Regions from separate parts of the uncultured Ilumatobacter sp. genome, predicted to be linked through region 1. Evidence: predicted binding sites of a transcription regulator. Region 1 holds the regulator's gene; the other holds the start of a gene.
The links. The regulator LexA, encoded in region 1, represses DNA repair genes until DNA is damaged. The targets are predictions, from matches to a motif close to CGAACNNNNGTTCG.
Positions count from the first base shown of each region.

Region 2: ACH2DW_RS07565 (NYN domain-containing protein) is a predicted target of LexA. The motif match lies at 2,517-2,530, and genes of this name have one in related genera.

Region 1 is NZ_CAXCAM010000002.1:72,311-82,250, forward strand. It holds gene hflX (GTPase HflX) at 1-674, shown strand, start outside; gene ACH2DW_RS01250 (aminotransferase class I/II-fold pyridoxal phosphate-dependent enzyme) at 671-1,801, shown strand; gene ACH2DW_RS01255 (hypothetical protein) at 1,842-2,714, shown strand; gene lexA (transcriptional repressor LexA) at 2,708-3,337, opposite strand; gene ACH2DW_RS01265 (LysM peptidoglycan-binding domain-containing protein) at 3,527-3,988, shown strand; gene nrdR (transcriptional regulator NrdR) at 4,110-4,574, shown strand; gene ACH2DW_RS01275 (dihydrofolate reductase family protein) at 4,584-5,264, opposite strand; gene ACH2DW_RS01280 (molybdopterin oxidoreductase family protein) at 5,326-7,644, shown strand; gene ACH2DW_RS01285 (hypothetical protein) at 8,016-8,285, shown strand; gene ACH2DW_RS01290 (histidine phosphatase family protein) at 8,310-8,912, opposite strand; gene ACH2DW_RS01295 (ATP-dependent helicase) at 9,012-9,940, shown strand, end outside.
Region 2 is NZ_CAXCAM010000017.1:37,451-47,390, reverse strand. It holds gene ACH2DW_RS07580 (homoserine kinase) at 1-255, shown strand, start outside; gene ACH2DW_RS07575 (DinB family protein) at 277-807, opposite strand; gene ACH2DW_RS07570 (DEDD exonuclease domain-containing protein) at 818-2,500, opposite strand; gene ACH2DW_RS07565 (NYN domain-containing protein) at 2,628-3,842, shown strand; gene ACH2DW_RS07560 (DUF389 domain-containing protein) at 3,859-5,499, opposite strand; gene ACH2DW_RS07555 (hypothetical protein) at 5,551-5,820, shown strand; gene queG (tRNA epoxyqueuosine(34) reductase QueG) at 5,841-6,896, shown strand; gene ACH2DW_RS07545 (glycosyltransferase family 4 protein) at 6,893-8,014, shown strand; gene ACH2DW_RS07540 (hypothetical protein) at 8,036-8,629, shown strand; gene ACH2DW_RS07535 (SRPBCC family protein) at 8,622-9,053, shown strand; gene ACH2DW_RS07530 (ROK family protein) at 9,050-9,940, shown strand, end outside.

The DNA.
Region 1 (9,940 bases):
GCAAGTCCACCCTGCTCAATCAGCTCACACAGTCGGGTGTGCTCGTCGAGGACCGGTTATTTGCAACGCTTGACCCGACGACGCGCCGGCTCTCTCTGCCCGGTGGCGAGCCCGTGTTGCTGAGCGACACCGTCGGCTTCATCAGCAGGCTGCCGCATGGATTGGTCGAGTCGTTCAAGGGCACGCTTGAAGTTGCGGCGATGGCCGACTATCTCGTCCACGTTGTGGACGCAAGTGCGCCGGATCCAGCGGCCCAGATCGACGCAGTTCGTGAGGTGCTCGGAGATATCAAGGCGGCCGAGGTTCCCGAACTGCTCGTCTTCAACAAGTCCGATCTGGCACCAGGCACAGCTCAGGCATTGATGGACGCCAATCCCGGTTCGGTCGCTATCAGCGCCGTCAATGGCGAGGGTGTCGAGACGTTCCTCCGCACGCTCAGCGACAGGCTGCGGGCACTCGCCGTGGTCTACGAACTCATCGTCCCGTATGACCGAGGCGACATCTTGGCGTCAGTGCATCGCGAAGGTGAAGTGGTGTCGATTGGTGATGGCGCTGGGGACACCGGCGAGGCGTGGTTGATTCGGGCCAGGCTCTCCGATGCCTCGGCCGGCCGCCTGTCGGAATTCGTCTCCGGCACGCAGTCTCCGGCCAGTTCGGCTGAAGGGAAAGCATGAGCGTCACCGAGGCGCTCGTCGGGCCGTTTGATCCGCCGCCGTATCCGTACGACCGGCTCAATCGGCTCAAGCCGGTGTGCGCGGCATTCGACGGTGGGCTCGTTGACCTCTCGATCGGCACCCCGTTCGACGCGCCGCCCGCAGCGGTCGTCGAAGCCCTGGGAACGAGTGATGCCGAGCGGTCATATCCGCCGAGTGCCGGCACGCTCGAGTACCGAACAGCTTGTCACAACTGGATGGCCCGACGCCTTGGTGTCGAGGTTCCCGTCGACCAAATTGCTGCCGCGGTCGGGACGAAGGAATTTGTCGCCTCGTTGCCACGCTTCATGCGGCTGATGAACCCGGATCGTGACACGGTGCTCTATCCGGCCGTGGCGTATCCGTCGTATGCGATGGGGGCCACCCTGGGCGGCTGCAGGTCGGTTGGCGTGCCATTCGGCCCGGACGGGACTCTTGATCTTGGTGCGGTCGACGCTGCCGACATCGACCGGGCATTGCTCTTGTGGGTGAACAGCCCGGGCAACCCAACTGGTCAACTTGACGATCTCGAAGCAGCTGCGGCATGGGGTCGAAAGCACGCTGTTCCGGTGTTCTCCGATGAGTGTTACGTCGAGTTCACCTGGGAGGGAGCGCCGCGGACGATCCTCGAGCACGGTCTCGATGGTGTGGTCGCGGTGCACTCGCTGTCGAAGCGATCCAACCTTGCGGGCGCCCGTGCCGGCTTCTATGCCGGTGACGCAACGATCGTCGACTTCCTGCGCAGCGTGCGTCAGCACAGCGGCATGTTGATTCCGGGACCCGTGCAGGCTGCAGCGACGGTCGCCTTCGGCGACGATGTTCATGTTGAGGAACAACGCGAGCGCTATCGGCGTCGCCTCGAACTGATGGCTGACGTGCTGTCCGAGTGGGCAGGAATCGACGTTCCTCGTCCCGCTGGCGCTTTCTACCTGTGGATTCCTGTTGCTGATGGATGGGACTTCGCCGAACGGCTGGCAACTGACGGTGGCGCTCTGGTGAGCCCCGGCGAGTTCTATGGTGCCGACGGGGCCAACTTCGTTCGGGTGGCCGTGGTACAACCTGATGAACGGATCGATCTCGTCGCTCGCCGACTCGCATCGACTGCCTGACAGACACGCCGACCCCACCGACCCTGCGCATCGGAGCAACATGACCACCTCGAGCAAACAGAGTGCAATGTTCGGTACCGGTCTCGCAGTATTGATCATCGGGCTACTGGCAGCAGTCGGGCTCTGGTACGCGGCTGATCAACGGCAGTCCGATGGTGTGAGCAACCTGGCTCGGGCGCCGAGTGGATGCGACACGACGCTCGATTTTGAAGCCGTCGGAGAATTCACGATGTACATCGAGACCGCTGGTCGTTTCGACGTGCCGATCGCCGGCGACTGTGCCGTTGAGGGCGCGTACGGCGTGCTCGGAGACTCCTTGCCTGCGGTATCGCTCGAGATGACCTCTCCGGCAGGCGATGACGTCGTCCTGACCAATGCATCGGGGACCACGTACGACGTTGACGGTTTTACCGGCGAATCGATTCGAACGTTCAGCGTTGAAACGCCCGGTGATCACATCCTTCGGGTTGACGTGTCTGGCGATACAGATGTTCGGCTCGTCGTGGCCGTCGGGAAAGACCCTTCAGATGGCGTTGGCATGATGCAACTTGGCGCAGTGCTCGCAGCACTCGCTGGCTTGGTCATTGGTGGCGCAGTGATGATCGCCTCACGCCGTTCGCCCAAACCGGCCCCTGGTGGTGCCGTCGCTGCACCGTGGCCAACCGCTCCGCAAGGCTGGCCCACCGCTCCACCCGGGATGCCCGCAGCACCACCTGGCCCCGAACGTTGGGAACCTGCAGTGGGTCCACCCAGTCATACGCCCGGAGTGCCGCCCGCTGCACCCAGTACGCAGGCGCCATCTGGCTGGCCTCCGCAACCCGCCGCGCCGCCCGCGCTGCCTGTGCCGCCGAATGATCGTTCGGACGATGCCCAACGATCACCGTGGGCGCCACCGAACGACGCTGCTCAGTAGCGCCGCATCACGGTGACGACCTTGCCATACAACTCGACCTGGTCGGCGCCGAACACCATGGGTTCCATGGTGGGGTTGTGGGGGGTCAGTGTGACCTCGGCGCCCGACCGCGAGTAGCTCTTGACGGTGGCCTCGCCGCCAGGAATACCAGCGACGACAATGTCGCCGTTGTGTGGATGGTCGATCTGGGTGGCGACCACGTAGTCGCCGTCGAGGATGCCCGCGTCGATCATTGACTCGCCGCGAACCCGCAGCATGAAGAGCTCGCCTTCGCCGGCAAAGTCAGCTGGAACGGGGAGCAACTCTTCGACATTCTCCTCGGCAAGCACATCGGTGCCTGCTGCGACATCGCCCACCAGGGGCACATGGCGCACGGGCCGCTTCTCCATCATTGCTCCGCTGTTGGAGTCGTATCGGACCTCGATGGCCCGCGGCTTGCTGGGGTCGCGCCGTAGATAGCCGTGACGTTGCAGCGTGTTGAGGTGACTGTGCACTGTTGATGGCGACGTGAGGCCCACCGCATCGCCGATTTCGCGCACCGATGGAGGGAATCCGCGGTCGCTGATCTGCTGCTGAATGAAGTCAAGGATGTCGCGCTGGCGCGCACTGATCTTGGGGGCCATACCGAACAGCGTACGGTGATGCGGGGGCCGAGTCAAACATTTGTACTGGGAACGATTGTTCGAGAAAGTCTCACGTACGGGTTGACATCGAACACCTGTCCTGGTTCACTGCATGAGGTAAGAATCGAACAAGCGTTCATTCGTTCCTTCGAAACCGAACACATCGCACGTCATCCGTTGGGGAGAGACATGAGTACTGCACTACTGATTACACCGCATCGCCAAACGAACCCTCACGGCGCCGCTGCCCGAGTGCGTGATCAGGTGGCAGACCGAGGCCTGCCCTGTGTGGTGTCCGCTACCTCGCTCAGTGCTCATGCCGAGGTTCGTGCGATGGTGCGCCCGGCCCTGCCGAACTATGCGCTGCGTCGCGTGGTTGTCGGTGGCCTTGCAACGATGATGCTCATCGTCGGCATGCTCGGCCTCGTTGGGATGTCGGCCGGGCTGGCTGGTTCACCTGCGTCGGCAGCGTCAGCTGCTGCGGCTGAGGCCGTCGCCCCGTCGGTCCACGTTGCCCAGCCAGGCGACACGCTGTGGTCGATTGCCAACACCTACCGCGGCGATGTAGACCGCGACCGTTTCATCGATGTGCTCATCCGGATGAACGGCGGCGTGGAGATTCAGGCCGGTCAGGCCGTCTGGCTTCCCTGATCCTGTGTCGAGTCCGTCCACCGCCGAGTGAGACCGGTAGCGACGAGACGGACAAGCGTCACGTTGCTCGCGAGGCCGCTTGCCCCAGCATGAGAGGAGTCGCGGAACTACAATCGGACAGATGAAATGCCCGGTCTGCCGTGACGACGAAACGAAGGTCGTCGATTCGCGTATCGCCGAGGAAAACACTGCCATTCGCCGCCGCCGGCAATGCCTGAGCTGTGCGCATCGATTCACGACGTTCGAGCGGGTCGACCATGCCCCGCTCACGGTCCTCAAATCGGACGGTCGCATCCAGCCATTCGATCGGCAGAAGCTCGTCAGCGGCCTCTCCGCAGCCACAAAGGGTCGTGACGTTGCTCCAGTCGTGTTGGAGCAGATTGCGGGCTCGGTTGAAGATGCGCTCCGCCTGCAAGGCTCCGAGGTCACGAGCGCAAACATCGGAATTGTCGTGCTGGAGGAACTCCGCACTGTCGACGAGGTGGCGTACCTGCGGTTCGCGAGCGTCTATAAGGACTTCGACGCTGCAGCAGACTTCCACCGAGAGCTCGAACTCATGCAAAAGGCCGACCCAGCATCCGTGTGAGGAGGCGCTTCAGTGGGATCGCTTCCATCGACTGAACACGAATGACTGGTCGTCGATCACCATCTGCGCCAGTTCGAAACGCAGCGCCAGGTCGGTTGCACCCGTAGCGAGGCGCGGTCCTGCGCCACCGACACACAGCGGTGACGTCGTCAGATTGATCTCATCGAACAGGTCGGCATCCAGCGCCGCGCCGTTGAGGAGCGCACCGCCTTCAACCTGCACGAACCGTGGCGTTGGGTGGACCTCGTGGAGGCGGCTGACGGCCGCTTGCAGGTCGACGCGGGCCGTTCCGGCGCGAATGCTGTCGACATTGTCGGCGACTTTGGCGTTATCGGTGGTGATCAGGAAGCCAGCCCCCGAGGTGAACAGAGGCAGCGAGGTGTCGACGCGGCCGCTCGCGGTCACGACGCCGACGCGCTGGCCTGCAATGTCGGGTGGGCCGTACCCCTCGCCTCGAACGGTGCCGGCGCCGACAATGATGACGTCTGCGAGCCGACGAAGACCCAGTAAGAGAGCCAAGTCGTTCGCACTCGACAACTCAGTGCTTCGGCCGTCGACCACGGTTGATCCATCGATTGAGCTGACCATGCACAACCCCACCCAGGGTCGACCCGACGGTGCTCCGAGTGGAGCGTCGTAGGCCTGCTCGATGGTCGTCTCAGCAGAGTCGGGGAAGACGCGACGGATCATGGCGTGATCCTCGCAGACTGGCAGACTCGACGGTTGATCGACGTGTCTGCGAGCATCGGTGATGGCCGTCACCGAAAACGATCCCGCAATCGAAACTGCGACCCCCATCGGGGTCGAGGTCGGGACACGAACCGCGTACCGGACATGCCCACTATGTGAGGCAACGTGCGGATTGGAGATCACCCTCAAGCCCGACGGGGCGGGTGGCGAGACGGTTCAACGGATCCGCGGCGACATGAATGACGTGTTCTCGAAGGGCTTCATCTGCCCCAAGGGGTCGACACTCAAGCATCTCCACGAGGACCCAGACCGCCTGCGGGTTCCCATGGCCAAGCGCGACGGGGTGCACGTTGAGGTCACCTGGGACGAGGCGTGGTCCGAGATCGAGGTCGGACTCGGAGGTGTCATCGACCGTCACGGCCGGTCGTCCCTGGCGGTCTATGGCGGCAATGCAGGAGCACATTCGTTGTCGTCGATGATGTATCTGCGGACTCTGCTGACGGGCCTGGGGACCCGCAACCGCTACAGCGCATCAACGGTCGATCAGATGCCGCGCCACGTCGCGGCAGGCCACGTCTTCGGGTCGCCGGTGGCAGTGCCGGTTCCCGACCTGGACCGCACCGATCATCTCTTGATTCTTGGTGCCAACCCGTACGCATCGAACGGCAGCATGTGTACTGCTCCTGACTTCCCGGGGAGAATCGAGCGCATCCGCGAGCGCGGCGGAAAGGTGGTAGTCGTCGATCCCAGGCGCTCACGTACGGCGGAGGAAGCCGATGAGTGGGTTGCCATTCGGCCGGGCTCTGATGCACTGCTGCTCGCAGCGATGTGCAATGTCCTCGTGGCAGAGAGCCTCGTCGACGTCGGTCCGCACGTCGCGGAATACCTCAACGGGCTTGACGAATTCGCTGCGGCGATTGCGCCATTCACCCCTGAATCGGTTGTTGCGGCAACGGGCGTCAGCGCGGAGGCAATCCGCACGTTGGCTCGCGAACTCGCTGCGGCCACGACCGCATCGGTGTACGGCCGAATCGGTACGACCACCACCGAGTTTGGGTCGACGGCAACCTGGCTCATCGATGCGCTGAACATCCTCACCGGCAACCTCGACCGTCCAGGCGGAGCAATGTTCGCCATGCCAGTGGCGGGCGGAGCCACGACGCGCGGCAAGCGCGGCTCGGGTCGCGGGTTCGCGATTGGACGCGGTGCGACACGCGTCAGTGGCCACCCGGAAGTCATGGGGGAGTACCCAGTCGGAGCGCTTGCCGAGGAAATCACCACACCTGGCGAAGGCCAGTTGCGCGCCATGATCACCGTCGGCGGGAATCCACTCCGCTCGAATCCGAACAGCGAATTGCTCGCTGAGGCATTCGACGACCTCGAGTTCATGGTGTCAGTCGACTTGTATCTCAACGAGACCACACGCCACGCCGACGTCATCCTGCCGTCGCCTTCGCAGCTCCAGCGCAGCCACTACGACCTGCTGCTCCTGCAGTTCGGTGTCCGCAACGTCGCCAACTATTCCGAGCCGGTGCTGCCGCTCGACGGGCAGCCAGACGAATGGGAAGTCATCTCGAAGCTGACACTCGTCGCTCAGGGCATGGGCGTCGATGCCGACCCTGCCAGCGCCGATGACCGGGCGATCGATGCGATGGTGCGCGGTGCGGTGCGAAGCGAGCACAGCGGGTTGCATGGTCGGGATCCCGACGAGATTCTGGCCGAACTCAACGCCTCAGGGCGGGTGGGCCCAGAGCGGATGCTCGACTTCATGCTCCGCAGTGGCCCGTTCGGCGATGGGTTCGGTTCCGAGCCGGAGGGCACGTCGCTCGACGACCTGCTGGACCGTCCACACGGCCGCGATTTCGGGGCGCTCGAGCCCCGCTTGCCCGAGATTCTTCGAACGCCGAGCGGCAAGGTCGAGCTTGCACCAGCAGTGTTCATCGACGACCTCGACCGTCTTGCTGCAGCAGTTCCGGGGCTTGTGGATCGAGGCCTTGTGCTCATCGGTCGGCGGCACCTGCGGAGCAACAATTCGTGGATGCACAACATCAATGTGCTGATGAAGGGCAAGCCGCGCTGCACGCTGCACGTGCACCCCGATGACGCAGCGTTGCTCGGCTTGAGCGACGGAGGCGCCGCCTCGATCACCTCACGCGTCGGTTCCATCACAGCGCCGGTGGAGGTCACCGACAGCATCACGCCCGGTGTGGTGAGCTTGCCGCACGGCTGGGGACACGATGCGCCCGGAGCACAGATGCGCGTCGCGGCCGAACATGCCGGAGTGAACTCGAACGTGCTCACCGACCACGAAGCGATGGATCCGCTGTCGGGAACAGCAGTGTTGAACGGGATTCCGGTGGACGTGGTTGTCGCCAGCTGATCTGGTTCGCGGGTCGAGTGCGGCAGGGGCGTGACCACAGGCTGTGGACAAACCCTGCTTGTTCACATTGCGTCCACATGCTCGTCAACAGCTATCCACTGACATCACCGCGTAATTCACAGGGTTGTCCCTCTTCCATCCCACAGGCAGAGGTTCCTAGAGTGAGACCTAGTGCCGCCAGTGGCGCAACACATGGAGAGTCGGCGGAAGCGAGGCGACGTGAGTCGCACCGCACTGCTTGGGGGATCATGCCCTGTACCTGTGTTGTTGTCCCGCTGGCGGCACCATTGCGTTTCCGGGCCCGATCAACAGCTTGAAAACACCGGCGATCGACGGGACGTGGCACTCGGTCAGCGTTCTACGATGAATGGATGGCCGAACCGCTGAGCGACGCCGAACTGACCGAACTCGCAATGGCCGCCTCGCCGGCCGATCCGTTTGCTGCTGATGCTGTTGCGTTCGGACAGGAATCGGCGGGCGCCGAGTTGCTCCCTGAGTGGTACATGCCCGTGCCTCAGATGTCGGCTGCTGATCGGACGCCGCGGCGGGTATTCACCGTCGGCCTGATCGTCATGTCGATGCTGTTGCTCAACGGAGCCGGCTTGTGCGTCACGTACGGCCTCCCTGAGATTGCCTGGTGAGCGTCGGAGGCCACGACGGCACCGTCACCAACCGCAGGGGTCGTTCCAGCGCCTGATCACCCGGTTCTCTCGCTCCCATCCAAGCAGCGACAACGTGCTCGTGTTGAGCACGAACCGTCGACCTTCTCGAGCGTCGAGGTCGAGCCAGCGAGCGGCGAAGACCCGCAGGAAGTGGCCGTGTGCCACGACGGCGACCGGACCGTTGAGTTGCGACAGCCTGGCGATCGCACGATCGGCGCGCACCCCGACTTCGTCAACTGACTCGCCCCCGACGATCTCGTGGGTCCACACCGACCAGTTCGGGATCGTCTGACGCGTCTCGGTGGTCGTGATCCCCTCGTACTCTCCGTAGTCCCATTCCAGCAAGTCGTCGTCACGATCGGGATGGAGCCCGACGATTCCAGCCGTCTCCCACGCGCGTTGCAGCGGACTCGAGAACGCATGTGAGAAGTCGAAGTCTGCAACGGCCGTCGAAATCGAACGTGCCTCGTTCCGTCCGGTCTCGGTGAGTGGCAGGTCGGTTCGCCCGGTGTGCCGGCCCGAGCGGCTCCATGCTGTTTCGCCGTGGCGGATCAGAACCAGCTCAGGCCGGTTCTCGGTGATCGGTCGGCCGTGGACGAAGGTCATGCGGCAGTCTTCCATTGCGTGCCGCCGAGCCCCGCAAACCTGACCCCTTCAATCGAACGTGTGTGCGCTCAAGGGGTCGGGTCGCTACAGTCGGCGTCCATGGCGATTGCGTGCGCATACTGCAACGGCGAGCATGACTCGCCCGCTCAGATACGCCAATGCTGGCACGACAATGGTCAGCTCGAGGTCCCGCTCGACGATGGTGGGCTTCCCGACGATGCATCCGCCGAGGCGACAGCGGCCACCGAATCCGACGCCCAGCACCGCTCCACACACAGTCCCGACTCGCAAGGTGCAGCGCCAGCACGGTCGATGCAGCGGGCAGGCATCGAACCACAGCGCTTTCCGCGGGGAGTTGCTCCTGCCGAACCCGGGCCCGACGCCCTGGCACGGAACGGCCTTGTGAGTACTGGCGATCAAATCGTCGCTCCGTGGGCGGATGCTGAACGGGTGGTCATCTCGGCCGACACGCTCACCGATCCTGGGAGCGCGCTGGCCGTTCTTCGGTCGGCCCACCACGATCGTCGGCGCCTCGTCATCGAACTCGCCACCGATTTTGACCGTCAGCCAAAACTGAAGACCGAGGCGCAGCCGTACGAAGTCGGCGCCGACTTCACCTTCGAGCTCGAAGAACTGCATCACCTTGTGTGGGCCAATGCCGTCGATCTTCGTGGTGACACCCCGACGTGGATCGCGCTCGACCAGGCCATCGCGCTGGGTGCAACAACGGTGCCGGCCACCGGGCTCGGAGACATTCGGACGCCCAGTGGTGATGTCGTGTGGCTCGATGCTGGCCCGGTCAGGCACACCGACCCAGTCGATGGCGTGGCTGTCTTGCACGCCGTTGCCATCGAGCATCGGTCATTCGTTGCGCCAGCTGCGAACGTCTCCGATGCCGACCTTGCTCCGGATCAACTCGAGGCGGTCACTCACCCGGGAGGTGCAGCACGAATCATCGCCCCCGCCGGGTCGGGCAAGACGCGTGTGCTGACCGAACGAGCGCGTCACCTGCTCCGAGTCTGGAACCT
Region 2 (9,940 bases), on a different contig from region 1:
CCGTCGCTGCTGGCGTCAGGGGCAGCAGACCGGCTGCATCAGTCTGTTCGGCTCCCTGGAGTTCACGGAGCGGAGGAGGCACTCGTCGCAGGCATTGCGGCCGGAGCCTGGGCTGGTTGGTTGTCCGGCAGCGGTCCCACCGTTGGGTTCATGTGTCCGCCAAGCGCCGTTGAGTCCGTCGCTGCGGCATTACCTGCCGGCGGACACGCCAAACTGCTGTCGATCGACACTGTCGGTTGTCGGCTCGAACGCTGATCAGCGACGCGGCGAGCGGTGTCAGCCGGACACGCCGTCGATCGACTCGCGGATCAGGTCGGCGTGGCCACAGTGTCGGGCATACTCCTCGATCATGTGGAGCATGATCCAACGCAGGTTCCAGGGCTTGTCGTTGTTGTCGGTACGGACGCTGAGCTGATCGAGTGACTCCGCGTTTGCAATGACGTCTCGGCATCGATTGCACGCGTCGACGTAGAGCCGAAAGAGTTCTTCGCCGGTGTCATGCGCCGCTGTGGTCAGCTCCCAGTCTGGGTCGTCGTCCCACGGAGCCGAGGCCCACGGCTCACGTTCGTCCATGCCGAGAAAACGATGCTCGAACCAGCTGTGCTCGACCAGCGCCATGTGTTTGACGAGCGCGCCAAGTGTGAGATCCGATGCGGCGGCGGTTTGGCGGAGCTGGTCGTCGTTCAGGCCCCACACGCGCTCGTGGAACTCGATGCGGTGGATGTCGAGGAACTCGACGAGCGCAGTGATCTCACTCGGCGTTCGGTCGAGCGCAAAGCGCGATGGCGGCGCCAATGATTCATCCATGTTCGGCACCCTACGATGCTCGAAGGTGCCGAACGGCGTCGCTTGCGGCGACGGGGAAGTCCCAGTCGCCCGAGCACGTGGCGGTTGCCGAGTCCGCGTGCTTTTCGAAGAACTTGGCGAGGACCAACGCCTCGTCGATCATCTCGCGACCGAGCGGTGTGCCAAGCGGAACTGAGTCGGGTGGTTCGACGGGGAGTGCTCTGGTTGCCGATCCATCCTGGGTGACGTCGACCAACCGGGCGTGTTCAACGATCCACGTGGTGCCTCCGATGGTGATCTGCGCCCGATCAGCGGAACGCAGTGTCTCGACCAACCGGTGGCGCTTCACTGCCCCCAGCAGCGCTTGGAGCCGATCGCGAACGGTCGCAGCCTCTTCGAACCGCTGCTGGGTGGCGAGCGAACGCATCGTGTCGTGAAGGCGGCCGACGATGATGACCGGGTCGCCAGTCATCGCTCGGCGCGCGACCTCGACGTCGCGGGCGTATTCGGCTGCGTCGGCGGTTCCAGAACATGGACAGTGGGCGACTCCGAGCTGTGCTGCGCTGCACACAGGCGCATCGGTGGGAGCGACGAAGTTCCGTCCCAGCCGCTCGGTGCAGCGCCGCAGCGGTACAGCGGTGTGGAGCGCGTCGACAACGAGGCGCGCCATGGAGCGCGACGGGAGCGGACCGAGGTGGATGCCCTTCTTGGCCGGATTCTTGACAATTGACAGGCGCGGCCACGGCTCATCGCTGTCGAGTTTCACGTAGCAGTATTTGTCGGCGCGGGTGCCTTTGCGGTTGAAGCGGGGCAGCATTTGGGCGATCAGCCGCTGCTCGATGACTTCTGCAGTGATCGGGTCGGGCAATGCAAGGTGTCGCACCGTCTGGGTTTCACGCAGCATCGGTCCGATCTTGCGGCGGTCGTCACCACCGAAGTAGCTCCGCACACGCTGCCGGAGATTGGTCGCCTTGCCGACGTACAGCACCTGACCCTGATGGCCGCAGAACATATACACGCCGGGGGAGCGGGGTAGGTCGGCGGTCATCTTCAATTTGGCGGCCTGCGGGTGCCCGGCGAGCTTCGACAGTGCGATCAAGTCATCGAGGCCGAGCACGCCCATGCCTGACGCTCGCTCGATGAGGAAGTGCAGCAAATCCGCAGTGGCCCATGCGTCGTCGAGAGCTCGGTGGCTGGGTCGATGTTCCAAACGCAGCCGGTCGGCCAATGTCCCAAGCTTGCAGTTCGGTACCTCGTCACGCACAAGCCGGCGAGCAAGTGCCACCGTGTCGATGATGGTTCCTTCGAGTCGCGGTCGTTGGGCGCGCTCGAGCGCGGCACGGATGAACGCCACGTCGAATCCGACGTTGTGGCCGACGATCACGGTCTGGCCTGATTCGGTGTCGCCCATGAATTCGAGCAGCGCGGGCAGCACCGTCTCGATCCGCGGCGCCCGAGCGACGAGCGCGTCGCTGAGTCCGGTGAGGATGGTGATCTGCGGCGGGATGGCGCGACCAGGGTTCACCAGTGTCTGGAAGGTGCCGAGCACTTCTCCGCCGCGGACTTTGACGGCACCGACCTCAGTGATCAAGTCGTCGGTGCGATTGCCGCCGGTGGTCTCTAAGTCGACCACGCAAAACGTGACGTCGCTCAGCGGGCGACCAAGTTCGTCGAACGACCGTTGATGAATGTCTCGAAGACCTCCGGATGACATCTGCCCAACTCAAGCACGAACGTTTGTCCGTTGTCAATCCGATGGAACAGAAATGTGTTCGGTGGTGTTTGGCGAGCAGGGGCGAACTGGACAGATTCGCCTGAGGTTCGTCGGGTAGCGTCGCGTGATGGTCGAGATCGAGCACAGGCACCTTCGCAGTGCGCTTGAATTCGCCGTGCTCATGGCGTCCGAGGGGCAGAAACGCAAGCCAACGCTGCCGTACCCGAAGGAGCTGAAGCCATTCTTCAACAAGCCACGACTGCCGAGCGCCGCCTTGGGTCGACTTCGGCGGGTCATTGACGACGACCCGGTCTTTCGGGCACGGCTCGCGGCAGGAGCGCTTCCCGAACTCGTCGATGAAATCGGTCGACTGTGGCTCGAGCATGGTGACGGCTGGGCTGATACGGCAAGTGAACTTGCAGCTCAGAGTGACGCCGTAGCGGAATCGGGCGATGTCCAAGCTCAACTGCGACGCGCGGATAAGCGCCGCGATGCTGCCGAACAGGTCGCGGCCCGGACCCGTGCCGAACTCATCCAGCGCAACGAGTTCATTGAGCTACAGGCAGCCGAAGTTGATGAGCTGCGGGCCGAAGTCGCGAAGGCCGGTGAACTGCTTGCCGAGATGAAGGCAGAATTGGCAGACGTTCGGATGGAGATCCGCCACGCGCGCGACCGGGAGGCGGCAGCGGTGGCCAAGGCACAGACCGCCGCGGACGAGCGCCGATCAGTTCGGGACCAGCCAGCCCCCGCTCAGGCTCCCGAACCGGTGCAAGTACCCGACCACAGCGACGACATCGCCGCTGCGGCCGAGGCAGCCCGCCGACTTGCTGCACAGCTCGAAACGCTTCTGGTGCCGCACCAGGAGGACGATGTAGAGGCCGCACCGAAGGAACGTAGATCGCAGCGTGCGCCGCTCGTTTTGCCTGGCGGCGTCATCGCAAGCTCAGGAGAAGCGGCAGAGTTCCTCGCCCGGTCAGACGCTCAGCTCATCATCGACGGTTACAACGTCGCGAAGCTCGGCTGGCCGAATCGTCCGCTCGCGGAGCAGCGCGACGTGTTGCTTGATGCGGTCGAGAACCTGGCCCGGCGGTTCGGCACCGACGTCACGGTGGTCTTCGATGGCGCATCGGTTGTTGGAGCGCATGCTTCTCGTCGGCGGCTGGCCCGAGTTGTGTATTCGCCAGAGGGCACCATCGCTGACGACGTCATTCGTGACGAGGTCAAACGCATCCCGGCCAACCACGCAGTCGTCGTGGTGACCAACGATGCCGAAATCGTGCGTGACGTGCGTGTGGACGGCGCCAACGTCGTCCCCAGCAATGCCCTCCTGGCGATCCTCTGAGTCAGCTGTCCGGTCATCACGGCGAGCCACCCGACGACGTGATCCGCTCCTCAACGACGATGCGGACGTCTGCTGTGATGTCGCGGCCGAAGGACGCGCTGAGGTCATCGGCCAAATCGTCGACGTCGGCGAGCCCGTCGATGGGGCCGATCACGATGACGTTGACCACATCGTCGTCGACACTGCTCTCGACCAATCGGTGCAGCGGCGCATCCTTCAGCCACGTCGTGACCGCCTTGGCCGTTCGCGATTGATCGAGGGAATCTGAGGTGACCTGCGCGCCGTTTAAGAGCAAGCCGCCGATGACGATGAGTGCCAGGAGGCCGACCGAGGTCAGGGCGGTTCGCACTCGACGTTGGCCTTCGTACACCACGGACAGCGGCGTGACTCCGGTCAGCACAAAGGTGATTCCACCCATCGTCAGGATGGCCACCATGTTGGTCATGAACAACAGGAGTGCGCCGTTGCCGGCTGCCCACTCAGCTTGGGAGTAGGCGATACCGACGACCGAGAGCGGAGGGACGAGCGAAATCGCGATGGCGACGCCGGGCAACGAATCCGAGACGTCTGGCCGTGACAGGCCGTATGCCCCGGCAGCGCCTGCGGTGAGCGCCGTAATGAGGTCAACTGGCGTTGGCGTTGATCGAGCGACGATCTGAGTGTTCGTTGAGGGTGAGATGGCGACGGGAACGATCAGCCCGAGGAGAATGCCGATGCCGATGGCCAGCAGAATGCCGGCCGTTGCGATCAGGACCGCCATGGCGAGCCGGTTCGGCCATCCCATCACGAGCGAGATCGCAATCGCCATGAGCGGGGTCATCAGCGGAGCGATCAACATGGCACCGATGACGATGGCCGTCGAGTCGGTCACGACCCCCATGGCGGCGATGATCGAAGCGAAGGTCATCAAGGTGAAAAAGCGAGTGATACGTCGCGGCTGATCCGGACCGTCGAAGAGAATCTTGTCGTAGAGCTCTTCGCGGGCGTCGACCGACTTGTGTCGATCGGCCAACCATGCGAGCGCGACATCGCCGACGGAAGCATCGGGGTGGACGTCGATGTCGCGATGGTCCACGATCGCGAAGATGGCAATCGTCGAGACGATGATCCACGCGACCGCTACAGCCACGGTGGCGGCCGACAGTGTCTCGGACGGAAATGCGAGCAACACGATGCCCGCAATCGCCGACGCCGTCGGGCGGACCGCGCTGAGCTCTTTGTCGGGATCGCGGCGACGGGCTCGGAAGGCCCTGATCGAAACCAGGACGAGGCTTGCTCCCAGGAGCCGGCCGATGGTGATCTCGGATTGCTCGGGCCAGCCGATCAGGAACCCTCCGAGGGCGGCGCTCCCAATGGCGGTGAAGACCCTGGTGGCGGTCAGTACGCGGTGACGGGCTGCGGTCCACAGCGTGGATGCTGCAATCCAGACGAAGGCAATGCCCAGCAGCCGGACGAGGATGCGGTCGGTGCGGTCTGGCCACGCCAACACCGCGCATCCGATGACGATGCTGCCAGCGGCGCGGACGACGACGGGGTCGGTGAGCAAGCGGCGGTTGAGCCTGCGGAGTTCGGTGGCGGGAGCAGTTGCGACGTCGGCAAGCTCGCCCGATCCGGGATTGGCATCGAGGTGGTGCTCGCGAGGGGGATCGGTGCTCATGTCGCTCACCAGCTTCGCATCTCTGTGACAGTGCTCATGCATGATGGCGACATGAATGAGCACGAGGACTTCTCCATCGACTGTAAAACCTGCATCGGCGCAGGCACCACGGCGTGCAATGACTGCTTCGTCACGCATCTGCTCGCCAACGACGACGGCCCAATCGACTACGTGCCCGTCGTGCTTTCCGAAGTGCCTCGTCTTCCCGATCCGCAGGAGGTCGCGATCGCGCTGTTCATCCGGTCTGGCTTGGTCGACGATCCGATCCAACTCGTTCCCGTCGACGAGTTCACGGGGTACGGCGTTCCCGTCCACGCCTGATCGTTCCGTACGCTGCCGATGTGCGTCGTCCCCAACCGGTTCCATCGATCGAGGAAATCACCGCGCACGTCGAAGACTGGGGCATCACCCACGTTGGTGTCTGCTCGGCAGACATTCTCACCGAAACTCGCACGACGCTGCACGAGCGCAAGGCAGCCGGGCTGCACGCCGACATGGGATTCACCTACCGCAACCCAGATCGATCAACCGATCCAGCGCATGCCGTCGACGGCGCATGGTCCATCATCGTCGCTGCTCGCCCGTACCTCACGGCCACCGAACCGCCAATCCCTGGTCCGGATGCTGGTCCGCACGCCCGAGTCGGCAAATACGCCTGGGTTGATCATTACGCACCGCTGCGCGCAGGCCTGCGGTCCGCGAGCAAGTTGATCCGCCGTTCGGGGCACCGTGCGGTCGCTTTCGCCGACGACAACTCCATCGTGGATCGCGCTGTGGCGCATCGAGCTGGCCTCGGCTGGTACGGCAAGAACGCCAATTTGCTGATCCCTGGTGCCGGCAGCTTCTTTGTCCTCGGATCAATCATCACCACCGCCGACTACGAGTGGAACGAGCGAGTTGCCCCTGATGGGTGCGGGAGTTGCACCAAGTGCTTCGAGGGCTGCCCGACCGACGCAATCATTGCGCCCGGCGTCATCGACGGCAATCGCTGCCTCAGTTGGGTGATGCAGCGCCCGGGTTCGATTCCACTCGAATACCGAGCGGCGATTCACGATCGCATCTATGGCTGCGATGACTGCCAAGACGTTTGCCCGATCTCTGTGCGGCTCGGCCAGCGCAACACGGTGGCGTTGTCACCGGAGGCGCAGGCGTGGGTCGACGCACTCGAACTGCTCGACCGCCCTGACGACTGGATCGAGGATCGCTATGGCCGGTGGTACATCGCCAACCGCGACTTTGACTTGGTGCGCCGCAATGCACTGGTCGTTGTCGGCAACGTCGGCGACCCGACAGACATGCGTGTTCGAGCCACTGTCGAGCGCTACCGTCAACACTCCAACGCAGTGCTGGTCGAACACGCCGACTGGGCTGCGCGGCAACTCCTCGCACGCTCATGAAACATCTGCTCGTCACCAACGACTATCCACCCAAGATCGGCGGCATCCAGTCTCTGCTGTGGGAATGGTGGCGTCGTCTTCCGGCGGACAAGTTTGCCGTGCTTACGAGCCCCTACGACGGGACCGCAGAATTCGATGCTGGCGAGCCGTATCGGATCGAGCGCACTCGCGAGCCGTTTCTGCTCCCGCATCCGTGGATGGTCAGGCAGATCAATGACCTGGTCGATGACTTCGGCGCCGATCTCGTCGTCCTCGACCCGGCAGTGCCGCTGGGGCTCGTTGGCCCTTCGTTGAAGGTGCCATACGACCTGGTGTTGCATGGTGCGGAGGTCACCATCCCGGGACGATTGCCAGGGTCGAAACAAGCACTCGCCTACACACTCAAGCGAGCCCGCAAGATCATCGCCGCGGGCGGATATCCCGCAGCCGAGGCGGATCACGCTGCTGGCCGGTCGCTGCCGACCACGGTGGTCCCGTGCGGCGTCGATCCCGACAAGTTCGTGCCGCTGTCGCCGTCGGAGCGCGCCGCTGCGCGCGAGCAGCTCGGCCTCCCCGTCGATGCCGAATTGGTGGTCAGCGTGTCGCGGCTGGTTCCGCGCAAGGGCTTCGACACGGCTATTCGTGCTGTCGCCCGCCTGAAGCACTCGCGACCCGACCTCTTGCTGGTCATTGCCGGTGGCGGACGCGAGGAAAATCGACTCAAGCGCCTCGCCGAGGAACTCGACGCTCCCGTGCGGTTCCTGGGTCGCGTGCCCAACGCTGACCTGACTCCGCTCTACGGCTGCGGTGATGTGTTCACGATGTTGTGTCGCAATCGATGGGGCGGCCTCGAACAAGAGGGCTTCGGCATCGTGTTCATCGAGGCAGCCTCATGCGGCGTGCCGCAGATCGCCGGCGACTCAGGCGGCGCGGCTGAAGCGGTTGCCCACGGTGAAACCGGGCTCGTGGTCAGCGAACCCGAGAACGTGCAGATGGTTGCCGACGCCATTGCCCAACTCCTCGATGACGACGAGTTGCGCGCGTCGATGGCGACGCGGTCGCGCGAGCGCGTGCTTGCGGAGTTCTCCTATGACGTGCTTGCTCAGCGTCTTGGTGAGACGCTCGGCGTCTTCGACTGACTCTGCTGGCACAATGGCATGGTGACCACCGGCGAACTTGATCGCACGCCCGCTCGGGGCTCGACGGAACAGGGAATCATCATCGTCAAAGCCACCATCGTCGGCACGGCGCTGTTTGTGGTCACGGCGATCTTCGCCGCTGCGGTGTTCACCACGGCTGCGCAGTGGGTGGGTGCCGTGACGGCGATGGCACTGTTCATGGTCGGCGTGTTTGCCTTCCTGTGGGGCTTCTGGAATGCCATTCAACGCAGCCGCGAAGAAGAGGTCTCGGTCACCCAACTCTTCCTGCTGCTCGGCGCCGGCACTCCGGCAGCGGTTCGCCGCACCATGTTGTCAATGCTGGCCATCCAGGTGGTCACGGCGTTCGGCACGGCAATCTGGCGGCTCGATGGCCCAGACGGCAGTCCAGGGTCATCGCTGGCGGTCGGGTTGCTCGTTCCCATGTTCGGACTCGGCATGAACGGTCTCTGGGCGGCCTATCACGCGAACTTCGGTCCGCGGCTTGATGCCGACGGGGCCCCGATGCGCGACCCGATGCGCGAGGCCAGTGCCAATTCGCGCCAAGATGGCGGGACATCGACCGCCTCCATCGACCAGAATGAGGACCATGGCTGAGACAGCAACGGAGAGCATCACCATCGAGGCGTCGCCAGAACGCGTCTGGGAGATCGCTGTCGATATCGAGAACTATCCCGAATGGGCGCGTGACATCAAGAATGTGACGGTGCACGCGACCGATGACCGGGGCCGTCCGTCCGAAGTCGAGTTCCGGGCGTCAGCACTCGGTCGCAGCACCCACTACACGCTCGCGTACGACTACACCAACGCTCCCGCCGAGCTTGGTTGGCGGATGCTGCGCGGCGACATCCAACGCTCGATTGACGGCGTCTTCAAGTTTGCGCCGTCAGGTGCAGGCACCGAAGTGCAGTACGACCTCGCCATCGACTTGGTGGTGCCGCTGCCAGGGTTTGTGAAGCGTCGCGCTGAAGTGCGCATCCTCAACACCGTGCGCGAGCTCAAGGTCCGAGCCGAAGGATGACCGGGGCCGGTGTACTGCCGGCTCGTCGCGTCGGCATTGACGTCGGAGGCACGAAGGCGCTTGGCGTTGCGCTCGACGCGACCGGTGCGGTCGTCGCCGAAGACCGCCGCCCGACGCCGCGCGGGGTCAACAGCCTCGGTCCACTGATCGACGTACTGGCCGAACTCGCTGAGTCGCTCGGCCTCGAGGGCAGTCTTGGTGTCGGCGTGCCGGGTCTCGTGACGCACGAAGGAGTGTTGCGTGCTGCTCCAAACCTCGATGGCGTTGCTGACTTCGACGTACGCGGACTGTTGGTTGACCGGCTTGGCGGCCAGATCGTCGTCGACAATGACGCGACCTGCGCAACGGTTGCCGAATGGCAGCTTGGCGCTGGCGCAGGCGTCGACAATCTGATGCTCGTCACGCTTGGCACCGGCATCGGCGGCGGCGTGGTGAGTAACGGTGCGCTGCAGCGCGGGCTCAACGGATTTGCAGGCGAATTTGGGCACATGGTCGTGCACCCTGATGGGCCACGCTGTCCGTGCGGTCGACGAGGCTGCTGGGAACGCTATGCGTCCGGCTCAGGTCTGGCGATGCTCGCGCGGGAGGCGGCAACGGGTCGACGCCTGAAGAACGTGGTGCGTCTCGCTGGCGGCGATGCGCAAGCAGTTCGTGGCGAGCATGTGCAGGCTGCGGCGCGCGAGGGCGATCCTGAAGCGCTCGCTGTCATCGACGACTTCGGGCGCTGGGTCGCACTGGGGTTGTCAAATCTCACAAATGCGTTCGACCCGGAGATGTTCGTGTTGGGTGGGGGGCTGGCGTCGGGAGCGGACCTGTACCTCGATCCGATTGTTCGTTGGTACGGCGAGTTGCTGTATCAGCCTGATCTGCGCCCGATGCCGCGTGTC